Regions from separate parts of the Vreelandella indica genome, predicted to be linked through region 1. Evidence: predicted binding sites of a transcription regulator. Region 1 holds the regulator's gene; each other region holds the start of a gene.
What was found. Region 1 encodes PhoB, which activates phosphate uptake and scavenging genes when phosphate is short. Its sites were predicted from a motif close to TGTCATANNNNTGTCANA; they were not measured.

Region 1 (3,126 bases):
GGGTTGCTTCAACCGACTCATTAACTGCTCGCTTAATCGCCGCAGGAGGTGAAAAGCAGTTTCGCGTTCGACTGCTACGCCAGGGCGTAGGCTGGCCGCGAGAGGATGAGGCACGGGCGTTGGGCATTGCTCCCAAACGCTACGCATGGCTGCGTGAAGTAGCGCTGTGCTTGGATGAAACGCCGTGGGTGGTGGCGCGCTCCGTCGCCCCGCTCACGCAGTTAAAGGGCCAGCGTTTGGAAGGGTTAGGTGAGCGCTCGCTCGGCAGTTGGTTATTTCGCCAGCCCGGTTTAATTCGCGGGCCGCTTGAGGCCACTACCCAATCCCCCTTATTTGCTCGTATGAACGGTATCGAGAGTGACTGTACCTGGGGCCGACGTTCAGTGTTTTATCACGGCGGGCTGTCGTTGTTGGTGCAGGAGTATTTTTTGCGTGCGATGGCGGATGACCTTGATCTGCCATCGCGCTAGGCTAGCGCCTGCATCTTATTTTTCGTGAGGTAAGCATGGATCGTTCACTGTTGCGGCCGAAGGGATGGGCTCGCGTGGCAGATTTTATACAGCTGATGCGTTTGGATCGACCCATTGGCACGTGGCTGTTGATGTGGCCGACGCTTTGGGCGCTGTGGATTGCCGCTGAAGGGGTACCCGGCCGTGATGTACTGCTGATTTTTGTGGCCGGTGTTTACGTCATGCGCGCGGCTGGCTGCGTGGTGAACGATTATGCAGATCGCCATTTCGATGGCCATGTGAAACGCACTAAGCATCGCCCGCTCGCCACAGGTCGAATCAGCGAAACCGAGGCTCAATTGCTGTTTATTGGTTTGGTGGCCGCAGCGTTTATTCTGGTGCTACTGACTAATTGGTTTACGGTGCTGCTCTCGTTGGGTGGGGTATTTCTGGCAGTTATTTACCCGTTCATGAAGCGTTATACCCATTTTCCCCAGGTGGTGCTGGGGGCGGCATTCTCATGGGCAATTCCAATGGCCTTTGGCGCCGTGCTGGGCCATGTGCCGTTGGAAGCGTGGCTGCTTTTCTGTGCAAACGTGCTATGGACGGTGGCGTACGACACGCAATACGCCATGGTCGATCGCGACGATGATTTAAAAATTGGCATTAAATCGACAGCCGTGCTGTTTGGCGACGCGGATCGCCTGATAATCGGCCTACTCCAGGTAGCCACCCTGGGGTTGCTGGCATGGGTAGGCTGGCGGGTCGGGTTAGGTGGGTTCTTTTGGCTAGGGCTCGCTGCAATGGCGGCAACTTTCCTGCATCAGCAGCGCTTAATTCGTTATCAGGAGCGGGATCTTTGTTTCCAGGCGTTTCTGAATAATCACTGGTCGGGGCTGCTGATTTTTGCTGGTATTGCGCTAAGTTGGTGGCCTGCGGCGGGTTAGTAACTGCCATTGTCATGTAACTGTCATCAAGTCATGGTGTTATCGTCACTGACATGTCATTGAACTGTTTTCTTTGAACTGGCTTTTTTGCACACCGTGAGGCTCTGGTATGACCGCCAAAACCGTTCTGATTGTCGATGATGAATCGTCGATTCGCGAGATGATCGCGGTAGCGCTGGAAATGGCTGACTACCGTGTGCTCGAAGCAGATAACGCCCAGGATGCTCATGCCATGGTGGTTGACCACCAACCTGATTTATTGCTGCTTGACTGGATGATGCCTGGCACCAGCGGTATTGAACTGGCTAGGCGGTTGAAGCGCGAAGAAGCCACCGCCGAGATCCCCATTATTATGCTCACCGCTAAAGGCGAAGAGGATAATAAGATCCAAGGGCTAGAAGCCGGTGCCGATGACTATATCACCAAGCCCTTTTCGCCCCGCGAATTGGTGGCACGGTTAAAAGCAGTGCTGCGCCGCGCGACGCCGCGTGGCGTTGAAGATCCGATTGAGATTAATGGCCTGCTGCTTGATCCGGTAAGTCACCGGGTAAGCGCACACGGCAAAGCGTTGGAAATGGGGCCGACCGAGTATCGTCTTCTGCAGTTTTTTATGACCCATCAAGAGCGCGCTTACACACGTAGCCAACTGCTTGACCAAGTTTGGGGTGGCAACGTGTATGTCGAGGAGCGTACTGTCGATGTGCATATTCGACGCTTACGAAAAGCGCTGGGCGATGTGCATCAAAACCTGATTCAAACGGTTCGGGGTACCGGATACCGTTTCTCTGCACGGGTGTAAATGTGCGCCTATGGAGCCGTGAACTGTGGCGTCTAGCGTGGCTGGCCACACTGGGTACTTGCTTAGGCTGGTTATTGGGCTCAGCAGGGCTAGGGCTTGCGGCAGGGCTTGCAGTATGTCTGTTTTATCACTTGCGGCAGCTACGCGAACTTTATTTATGGCTAACCCTACATCCTCACGATGAGCCGCCTGCCGCTCACGGTATGTGGGGTGAATTGTTTGATCGTTTATACCGCTATCAGAAAAGCCAGCGTATAACGCAAAGTCGGCTGCGTGCTACTTTGGCCCGTATTCAAGAGTCGTCTGAAGCGATGCGTGACAGTGTGGTCATGCTCGACCGCCACGGTGATCTAGAGTGGTGGAACAGCGCTGCAACGAACATGCTAGGGCTACAAACTGCCCATGATCGTGGTCAGCACATTACCAACCTACTGCGCGAGCCAAGTTTCATCCGCTACTTCAATGCGCGGGAGTATGGCGAGCCGTTAACGCTGACATCGCCGATTGACGAGCGTCGAATCCTGCAGTATCAAATTACCCTGTACGGTGACGATGAACGGCTGGTAATGGCCCGGGATATCACGCGCTTGCACCGCCTGGAACAGATGCGGCGCGACTTTGTTGCCAATGTCTCTCACGAGCTGCGCACGCCGCTAACCGTCCTTTCCGGCTATCTGGAAACCTACAGTGATATTGCTGATCAGTTGCCTCCGCGTTTGGGCAAAAGCATCAACCAGATGCAGGAACAGACGCAGCGAATGCAAAACCTGGTCAATGATCTATTGCTGCTCTCCCGGTTGGAAATCGACCAGGGGGGGAAAGATCACCATCCGCTGTCGCTAGGGCCTTTGCTACAAAGCATCTGTGATGATGCGCTGGCGCTATCGAATCAGCGTCATACCATTACTGTCGCGCTTGAAAGTGACGCACG
Region 2 (3,126 bases), on a different contig from region 1:
ATACCTTCATAGCCGTTATCCGTCTGGATCCAGAGAATACCCTGCCCATCGCCGCGCTCGTCGAACCATAGCCCGTCGGGGCTGGCAAACTGGTTCATTTCCGTCAGGCCAGAGTGGTTATCCGCATCATCGGTCGCCGCACCAAACACGAAAACCTCCCAGGTAAAGGCATTCGGCAGACGACTTTCACGCCAGCGGATGATGTGTCCCGCCTCATTATTGGCACGTGGATTGGCCGCGTTGGTCGGTGCCAGATCGTAACCGACGCCATTCTGCTCAAGACGCTCGCCGTCGTTCGTGTACGTCGGCGTGGAGTCCTCAGCGGTGCGCTGGCTATTATTGGTTAGCGTGAGATAGACATCGCCTGAGGCAGGGTCAACAGAGGCCCACTCAAGACGATCCATCGGTGTGGCGCCCAACAAATCCGCCGCGTCACAGGTATTGATGATAATGCCTGCTTGATCATCGCTGGCAAGCCCCAGCGCCGCGGCCAATGTGCGGCCATCACGCGTTTGAGCACTGGGTGTTAGCGGCAGCCATTCACCGCTGCCATCAGCATGGAAACGCGCCACGAACAGCGTGCCGTTGTCCAGGTATTTGCTGCCGATGACAAGACGGTCATACGCTTCGCCGGGGCGATTGGCATCGGCGGGATCCCAGGCAGCGTCGGAGACGTATTTATACACATACTCGTTGCGGGCATCGTGTCCCGAGTAGTAGACCACCGGCTGACCGGCTTCCAGCTTGCCTAACCAGCATCCTTCATGGCGGAAACGCCCAAGCGCTGTCCGCTTGACGGCCCGCACTCCGCTATAGGGATCAACCTCCACCTGATAGCCGAAGGTGCGTGCCTCGTTGCGATAATCATCCTCCGCCCGCTCGCTACGTGGGGTGATATCAAAGCGGGCGAACTCACCATTCTCCTCGGAGGCATCGCCTGCGGATGTGTCCCAACCATAGCGGCTTTTGTCCGTGGGGATGCCGATGCGGGCGTCGTCCTGAAAGCGTTCGCCACGATTGACGAAGATATCGGGCCAGTTCTCTTCACAGGCAATATAGGTTCCCCAGGGGGTTACCCCATTACCGCAATTATTGTTCGTGCCGCGGGTTTGCATGCCTGTCGGAGAGAACTGTGTCTTGACGTAGTCACTGCCAGCCACGGGCCCGGAAAGCTCCATCACCGTTGCGCTGGTGAAGCGGCGGTTATAGCGCGACCCCGGCACATGCGACCATTGGCCATTGGCGTCTTTTTCGACTTCGACAAGCGTGACACCGTGAGCGTTGATCTCGGTGCGCGACTCATCTGCTGGCCGCTGGCCCTCTTCGGCATTGGTGGGGCCGCCCTGAGGTGCCCATAGTGCGGCTTGGTCGATATATTCGTTATTGAGCGCCAGCACGAAACGACGCGAGGCGTTGTCGGCGTCCAAGGCAAAACCGGCCATGCCATCATGGTGCATGCCGACACTTTCCGCCTGCCGCTCAGGTGTCATGGTTTGGTCGGCCTGCCACGCATCGCCTGTGCTCAATGGCGTGCCCCAAGGCACCAACACCTGGGCCACATAGCCTTCCGGCACCACAATCGCTTCGGTAAGGGATCCGCGTACCGCTTCAAAGGCGAGCGTCAGGGGTGTTTTCTGCGCACCACTGGAAGCCAACGCCTGGGCAGCGCCACCAAAACTGAGCATCGAGGCAGCAGCGACTCCCAAGCCGCCGCGCATCACATCACGTCGGGATACGTGCCGCGCTAATACCTCAGCAAAAGGCTGATTGCTACTGCGGTTAAACAGGCGATGATCTTCGATCTCTTTACTCATGGTGGTCTCCCCCTGATCGTTTGTATGCCAACGATTGAACGTTAGGAGACACTAAAGAGGCTAAATGACAGGACGATGACGGAGTGTCTGCATTTATATGAAGACTAACCACCTGCATGGCGAAGCCGTGATATAAGACCATACTTATTAACACATAATGCAATGCACTGAGTAACAGCGAGCCAATCGGGAGCAAGGATGAGACTGATCAGCATCATATGGGTGGCGTTGGCGGCTATTAGTTTCAGCCTGGGGCTGGTGGGTATTTTTTTACCGCTAATGCCCACCACTATTTTTATGCTGATCGCTGTTTACTGTGCCTCCAAAGGCTCACCGCGCTTTGAAGTCTGGATCCGCTCCCGCCACTATGTCGGGCCATTGCTGATCACCTGGGAGCAAGAGCGCGCCATTCCCCGGCGTGCCAAGCTCGCAGCCGTCAGCATGATCGCGTTGAGTGCATTGATCGTGGTCTGGTCACTCGACCAGGGCTGGCTGCGCTGGGGTGTGGTCGCTTTCCTTATAATGATCGCTCTGTGGTTAGCTACCCGTCCTGAGCCCTCTTCTTCGCCTTAACACATCACTAAATCGGCACCTGATGGGTCGAGACCACTTCCCGTAGCCCCCAATGGTCACGAGCAAATACTGCGTATCGCCCGCGATACGGCTAAGCTAGTGGGGATGAAAGGCTCAACTAGGCGGTATCCCAGCTTCTGAAGCCTGTCACTACTCTCTGCTATCTTTGTCACTGCCATCCTCGTCCCTACCTTCCTCGCCCTTGCCGCATATCAGAACTCAACGCCTCCCGACGCAGAAAATGCCGTGCAAAAAAGCCGGGATGGCTTTCAACCAAGCCTGCCGATAAGATCCATGGTGAGCCATCACGAGCTTTCAAGTGGTTGTGTTAAAAATGAGTGTTTATAAGGATGGACTCTATGCGCGATGATGAAAAATATACCAATACCGAGGAGCAACTGCTGTATCTTCAAAAGTTATTAGATGAAGAAGATACCGCTGCCCTCAAAGAGCTATTCACAGAGCTCGATATATTAGCGATTGCGCGCACGCTTGAGTCGTTCCCCGCTAAAACCCGTGATTTACTTTGGGACTACATTCCGGACGACGTGCTTGGTGAAGTCCTAGCAGAAGTCGATGAGGGTATTCGCGCTGACTATATTGAGGATCTTTCTGCCAGCGATGTCGAACAGATCGTCAGAGGCTTGGATGCCCAGGAAGTCGCCGAAGTTCTTGATGTCGCCGACGAAGAGATCAAAACCACCGTCTATGCCAGCTTGGACCAAGAGATACGCGCCCA
Region 3 (3,126 bases), on a different contig from region 1:
AACCTCCGCCGTCAACCTGCTCAAAGACAAACAGCTGTTTATTGATGATACCGCGGCCTTATCGCCTAATGAGATGCGCTCACGGTTGCGCCGGGTGGTGCGTGAGCATGGCAATATTGCACTGGTGATGATCGATTACCTTCAATTAATGCAGATCCCCGGCTTTAGCGAAAACCGCACCGGTGAAATTTCCGAGATTTCGCGCTCATTGAAGGGCTTGGCGAAAGAGTTTAATTGTCCAGTAGTGGCACTTTCCCAGTTGAACCGTTCGTTGGAGCAGCGTCCGAATAAACGGCCAGTCATGTCGGATTTGCGTGAGTCGGGCGCCATTGAGCAGGACGCGGACGTCATTGCCTTCGTTTATCGCGATGAAGTCTATAATCCAGATAACCCCGATAACCAAGGTATCGCGGAGTTAATTATTGGTAAGCAGCGTAACGGCCCGATCGGCACCGTTCACATGGCGTTTATCGGTAAATATACCCGCTTCGAGGATTTGGCCCCGGATAGCTACGGTCAAGCATTCGGCGACTAGGTTTTTACAGGCTGGTTTGGGAGGACCGGCTTCAAAGCCAGCTTTGTGATGAGTCACTTGAGGATGGGGAGCGAGCTCGTATAATGCCCCACCCATGATATGCAAATAAACGGGAGTAGCAAATGGCAGGTGGATTTCGGCGCGGTAATCGGCAGCGTCTTCCTAAGCTAGAAGGTCGCGGTGAGCTTGAAGCACTTGAGCGTGAAGGGCCTTTCAAAGAGTGGTTAGGTATGCCAGATCTTTATCGCTACCATTTGGTCGTGGAGGGAGAAAAGTACAGCTATCAAACCGAAGATGGAGAGCTGCCCGTTAAGGTGGGGGATAAGGTCGTGTTTCGCTACAAAGAGACCAAAGGCGGCAACTGGATTGACCGTAATTCACTTGGCAAAGCCATCGACCCTTCTGAATACCAGTAAAATAACGACTTCTTGACGCTTCGGTCAGGAACTCTCTTGCGCTATTGCCCTCGAATGCAGTTGAAAATTAGTGGTTAAGAAATCAGTTGTTGAATAACCCACTATTGTGAGTCTATCTTTTAATGGATGTCACAACACTGCAACAACAGGGCAACAGGAACGTCATAGGGTGCAGTCATGCTGTGCCCTGATGCCATATCTGATGCCATACTTGATGACATAGACAAATAACAGGAGGGAACCATGGAACTGAAGGATCTTAAGCAGTTTGTCGCCAGCCACGACAACTTTGAAATTCGCGTGATTACCCATTCGGGTAGCCGTTTTTATCAGGTTGAGCTGGAAGATGTTGAAGGCGAGCGCCATATGCTGATGCAGCGTTCTAAGCCAATGCTATTTCGCTCGCTGGATGATGCCTATATGGAACTCAAACGGGCTGGCATTCACCGCGCTTACTTAGTACAGCACGTGCCGCACGATGAAGTAATTGGTCGTGACGCTCATTACAGCGAGCCGCTTACATCGCGTATGCCGTTAGTATTTTAAGTTTACGCGCTAACCCAAACGCTTCACGTATAAATCGTTAACTCTTAGCTTTACGCTTTTCCCACCACCGCCCGATTCGTATTCGACGACGGGCAAAATAACGGTAACCGGCATTCATCACGCCGCGTACACCCGGTAAGCATGAAATCTTCACCAGCCGCCGGTAGCCCAACACTGCATAGAGGGCACGGCTGGCATCCATCCCGATATACCACTCTCCTTGGCTATCTTGTAGATGTAGTTGGCCCATCATCGCATTAAATTCCTGCCCGTACGCCTGAGCGTTAAAGTCACTGGCCTGGATATCTACCAGTGCGATGCGTTCCTGGTGACGATGCTTTTTAAGCCATGCCACTTCTTGCTGACAAAAAGGGCAGTGACCGTCATGAAACAGCGTAACAGGGAGCGATGCCTTCAGTGGTGAGTAGCGGCTCATTGTTATTCCTTATTGGCGTTCGGTTGTGGATATTGCATAGCCAGCGGTGTGGCAGGTTTGCCCGTAGCTCGGCGATGTTTCCAGTTGTGCTAAAAAGTGTTCGGCCTGCTGGCGAATAGCCTCACGCTTCTCATCGTTCATGCGCCCTAGGGAGCCGTAGATTAGTTTCATTCGCGGGTTTTTATTTAATCGCTCCGCATTAGTTTCAAGGAAATGCCAATAAAGGCTGTTGAAAGGGCAGGCATTAGGCCCAGTAACCTGTTTTGGCGAGTAGCGGCAGTGCTGGCAGTGATCCGACATTTTGTCGATATATTTACCCGAGGCGCAGTAGGGCTTAGAGCCCATCAAGCCACCATCGGCATGGAGCACCATTCCTAGCGTATTAGGCAGTTCCACCCACTCGCTGGCATCGGCGTAGACCGCTAAGTACCAATCGCACAGAGCTTCCGGTTTGACGCCACAAAGGAGGGCAAAGTTGCCCGTGACCATGAGTCGTTGAATATGGTGGGCGTAGCTATTGTCGATGGTCATTTGAATAGCGCGCTGCAGGCAGCGCATATCGGTATTCGCATCCCAATAAAAGGTTGGCAGTTCACGCGTAAAGCCGAGTTGGTTGGTGCTTTTGTAGCTGGGCATCTGTGTCCAGTAGAGCCCACGTACATACTCGCGCCAGCCAAGAATTTGACGGATAAAGCCTTCAACTGCATTAATCGGGGCATCACCTGCGTAATAACACTGCTCGGCGGCTTCGCAAACCTCATGAGGAGACAGTAGGCCGATGTTCATCGCGGCAGAGAGTCGCGAGTGATACAAATAGGGTGCGGAATCGCTGATGGCATCCTGATAGCGGCCAAACTGAGCCAATCCATGCTGCATAAAGTGCTTAAGATCCACTAATGCCTGCTTACGGGTCACCGGAAGGTTAAAGTTCGTCAGTGTGCCCATATGATCACTAAAGTGGCGTTCCGCATCGGCCAGAGCGTCTTGGGTAAGCTTGTCTTGGCGGTGTTGTGGCAGCTCAGGAAACTCAAGCGCTGACTTGATGGGCTGGTGATTATCGTGATCATAATTCCACTTGCCGCCAGCAGGCTCATCGCCCTCCATCAGGAATCCGGTCCGCTTGCGCTGTTCACGGTAAAAATACTCAAGTCTTAACTGTTTGCGGCCACTTGCCCACTGGCTAAAATCGCTGG
Region 4 (3,126 bases), on a different contig from region 1:
CGTATCGACCAGCGGAGACATCCAATCCCTGGCATTGGTGAAATCGGGCGGTAGCGATTCACCCAGCAGGGTGGCGATGGCAGGAACCCCGTTGGCTAGGGTGCGAAAATCCAGCAAGTCCACGTACCAACTCGCCAGGAGAACCACTGCCAGTAACGAGCCCACTTGGAAGAGCTTACTCCGCCAGCCGCGCGCGTGTTCGGCCAGCACCGCGTCAGGAGAGAATGATGAAAGGGCCGGCGGATCCGTTTTGGTCTGATTCATAATGCCCCCTTACATCTTGGCGAAGTCAAGGTCGAGCAGACTACCCATTTCCCGGATCACATCGTAATCGGCGTCAGTGATAACGGCGAAACCTTCGGCTTTTAGGTTGCTCAGGATTTCTTCATCATCAATGCTAATGAAAGCGTCTTGTATCTCCTGCTTGAGTTCCGGGTTCAAGTTGGAACGCATCGCCCAGGGGTACTGCGGATACTCCCCACTGTGACCCAACACCCTAACCTTGCTGCGATCTATCAGGCCGCGGTCCATCACATGTTCAAAGATCACTTCCGATAGTCCCCCAGCATCTGCATTACCATTGGCAACGTTCACCGCCACGGCATCATGGGAGCCAACGAAATGGGCTTCATAGTCTTCGCCTGCTTCCAAACCAGCCGATTCAAGCAACACGGTTTTGGGAATCAGGTGGCTTGAAGTGGAGGCTCGGTCGCCATAGGCCATCTTCATGCCCTCGATATCGGCATAGGACTCAACGCCGGAATCGACATTGGCAATGATGATGGAGCGGTAGGTGGGCTTGCCATCTACAATCATGGCCGCAAAGGGCTCGATCTCGCTTTTGCTTTTTGCCATCACATAGGAGAGGGGTCCGAAGTAGGCGAGGTCGATGCGACCAAAGCGCATGGCTTCGATCATGGAGGAGTAATCTGTAGTGACGATTAGCTCAATTTCTTTGCCAAGCGTGCTTTCAAGATAGTCTTTCAATGGCTGGTTGCGTTTGATCAGTTCAGAAGCGTTTTCATCAGGGAGCAGCGCGACTTTTAACAGGTCTGGATTTGGATCAGAATCCGCAGCTGAGGCCGACACGGTCATTCCAGCCATAAGACAGATAGCGAAGAAAAAGCTGAATAGCGGTTTCATTGTGCAATCTCCAGTTTTATCGAAGGGGTATTCGCGGATTGAGGGGTGGGGTTGGTGGTTTCATCGGCTTCGGGCAAAACCCCTGGCGCACCGTGGTAAATCTCATCCAGGTGGCATTGCTGTAACTGTGCCGGGGCTGCATCGAAAACGATTTGGGCATTCGCTAAACCAATAATGCGGTCAGCAAACCGCTGGGCATATTCCAGCTGGTGCAGTGAAATAATGGCGGTAATACCATCTTCACGGCAGATGTCTCGCAGTAATGTAAGCACTCGCTCAGAGGTTGCCGGGTCAAGGCTGGCCACTGGCTCGTCCGCCAGGATCATGGCGGGCTGCTGCGCCAAGGCACGCGCAATGCCCACGCGTTGCTGCTGCCCTCCGGAAAGCTGATCGACCCTGGTAAGCGCCTTCTCAGCCAGGCCTACGCGATCCAGGCAGTGCAGGGCAAGCTCCTGTTCCTGCCTGGGTAGCGGAAACAAACTGCGCCAGGTGCTGTGGTAAGCAAGCCGACCCATCAGCACATTCTGGAGCGCAGTGTGGCGTTCAATGAGCTGATGGTGCTGGAAAACCATGGCGGTTTTGCACCGATGGCGGCGTACCGTAGTAATGGTTTCGAGTGCACCTAGTTCAGCCGATATCACTTTGCCGGTGCTGGGCCGCACCAAGTGGTTGAGGGAGCGCAGTAACGTAGATTTACCTGCACCGGAAAGACCGAGTAGAACCGTAAACTCCCCTTTGTGGAAATCAACGGTGGTGGGTCGGAGTGCGAGAACATTCCCAGGATATGTCACCCCCATTTTCTCGATGCGGAGCATTAAGTCAGAGGATTGAACAGGCTCCATTGGATCACCTTCTGCAATGTATGAGCTCACTTGATTGTGACTCACAATGCAACGTTAGCGCTCCTAGGTGACAAAGCTGTGTCATGCAGATGATAAGTTAATGACCATCAAAGGGGGCGGGTAGCATGTAATGACATAAGAAATTGGCGCTTTATAAGTTAAAAAAATTTAATGTTTCTGTGCGCGTGCCGATAATGCATTTTGCTTGGTATCAAGATGCGTTGGGTCTAAACGCTTGAAGTTACCGAGATGGCTTCCACCTGCCCAATGCAACGCGCTGCGGGCTTTCACGAGATCCCCCATGCTACTTCTGAATCGAAGCGTTAAACTGCGGCTTGCCGTGAGTTTAGGCGCGTGTATCTTGATGTTAATTGTTGTCGGTATTATCGGTCTCTACAGTCTCAGCAAAACCAACGATGCCCTCAACAGGACTTATGAGGGGAACTTACTCACCTTGGGTGATCTTATTAAGGTCAACCAAGCACTGCTCGGCAACCGGGTTAAGATAACGGCCGAGCAGCGCGATCGAACCCCGGCATCTGCTATAACAACGAAACAAGAGGTTGCGGAAAACGATGCCATTATCGACGCCGCCTGGAATGATTACTTCCCTGAGCGTGTTTCTGGTGATCAAGAGCGTGCGGTAGCCGAAAGCTTTATCGTGTCGCTAGCCAGTCTGCGTGCCGGTATTGACGATATTAACGCGGCAATGATTGGCAATGATTATGACGCCGCCAGAGAGATAGCCACCACCACGCTACGTGCTGAATACCCTAAAGTGCTCACGGCGATTCAGGGCCTTATCGACCTTAACAGCGCCCAAGCCGCCGCCAATAACCAGCAGTCATCAAGCGACTATATTTGGACGCGCAACTTCGTTACAGGCGTTATGGTGGCGGCGATCATCTTCGGCATTCTGCTCTCAATATGGTTGGTTCGCGGCATCATGACACCGCTGGGCAAGGCGCAAGCACTTGCCAACGCCATGGCTGAAGGCAGGCTCGATAACGACGTCGACGCTTCAGCCAAGGATGAGTTTGGTGTGATGCTCAGAGCGTTAAAGAGCATGGAAACCAAGTTCTCGCAGGTGGTCATGTCCGTTCGTAATAACGCTGAGTCCGTAAATGTAGCCGCCGACGAA

Region 2: V8L71_RS09650 (PhoX family protein) is a predicted target of PhoB. The motif match lies at 1,878-1,895, and genes of this name have one in related genera.
Region 3: V8L71_RS13930 (DUF6482 family protein) is a predicted target of PhoB. The motif match lies at 1,079-1,096, and genes of this name have one in related genera.
Region 4: phnC (phosphonate ABC transporter ATP-binding protein) is a predicted target of PhoB. The motif match lies at 2,052-2,069, and genes of this name have one in related genera.

The regions. Positions count from the first base shown of each region.
Region 1 is NZ_JBANSO010000023.1:29,710-32,835, forward strand. Features, by position in the region: gene V8L71_RS15405 (chorismate--pyruvate lyase family protein) at 1-470, shown strand, start outside; gene ubiA (4-hydroxybenzoate octaprenyltransferase) at 506-1,396, shown strand; gene phoB (phosphate regulon transcriptional regulator PhoB) at 1,506-2,195, shown strand; gene phoR (phosphate regulon sensor histidine kinase PhoR) at 2,198-3,126, shown strand, end outside.
Region 2 is NZ_JBANSO010000011.1:84,401-87,526, reverse strand. Features, by position in the region: gene V8L71_RS09650 (PhoX family protein) at 1-1,814, opposite strand, end outside; gene V8L71_RS09645 (YbaN family protein) at 2,013-2,387, shown strand; gene mgtE (magnesium transporter) at 2,747-3,126, shown strand, end outside.
Region 3 is NZ_JBANSO010000019.1:61,732-64,857, forward strand. Features, by position in the region: gene dnaB (replicative DNA helicase) at 1-535, shown strand, start outside; gene V8L71_RS13925 (hypothetical protein) at 658-951, shown strand; gene V8L71_RS13930 (DUF6482 family protein) at 1,195-1,497, shown strand; gene V8L71_RS13935 (thiol-disulfide oxidoreductase DCC family protein) at 1,535-1,933, opposite strand; partial or broken gene V8L71_RS13940 (cryptochrome/photolyase family protein) at 1,943-3,126, opposite strand, start outside.
Region 4 is NZ_JBANSO010000012.1:17,459-20,584, reverse strand. Features, by position in the region: gene phnE (phosphonate ABC transporter, permease protein PhnE) at 1-264, opposite strand, end outside; gene phnD (phosphate/phosphite/phosphonate ABC transporter substrate-binding protein) at 274-1,143, opposite strand; gene phnC (phosphonate ABC transporter ATP-binding protein) at 1,140-1,985, opposite strand; gene V8L71_RS09980 (methyl-accepting chemotaxis protein) at 2,287-3,126, shown strand, end outside.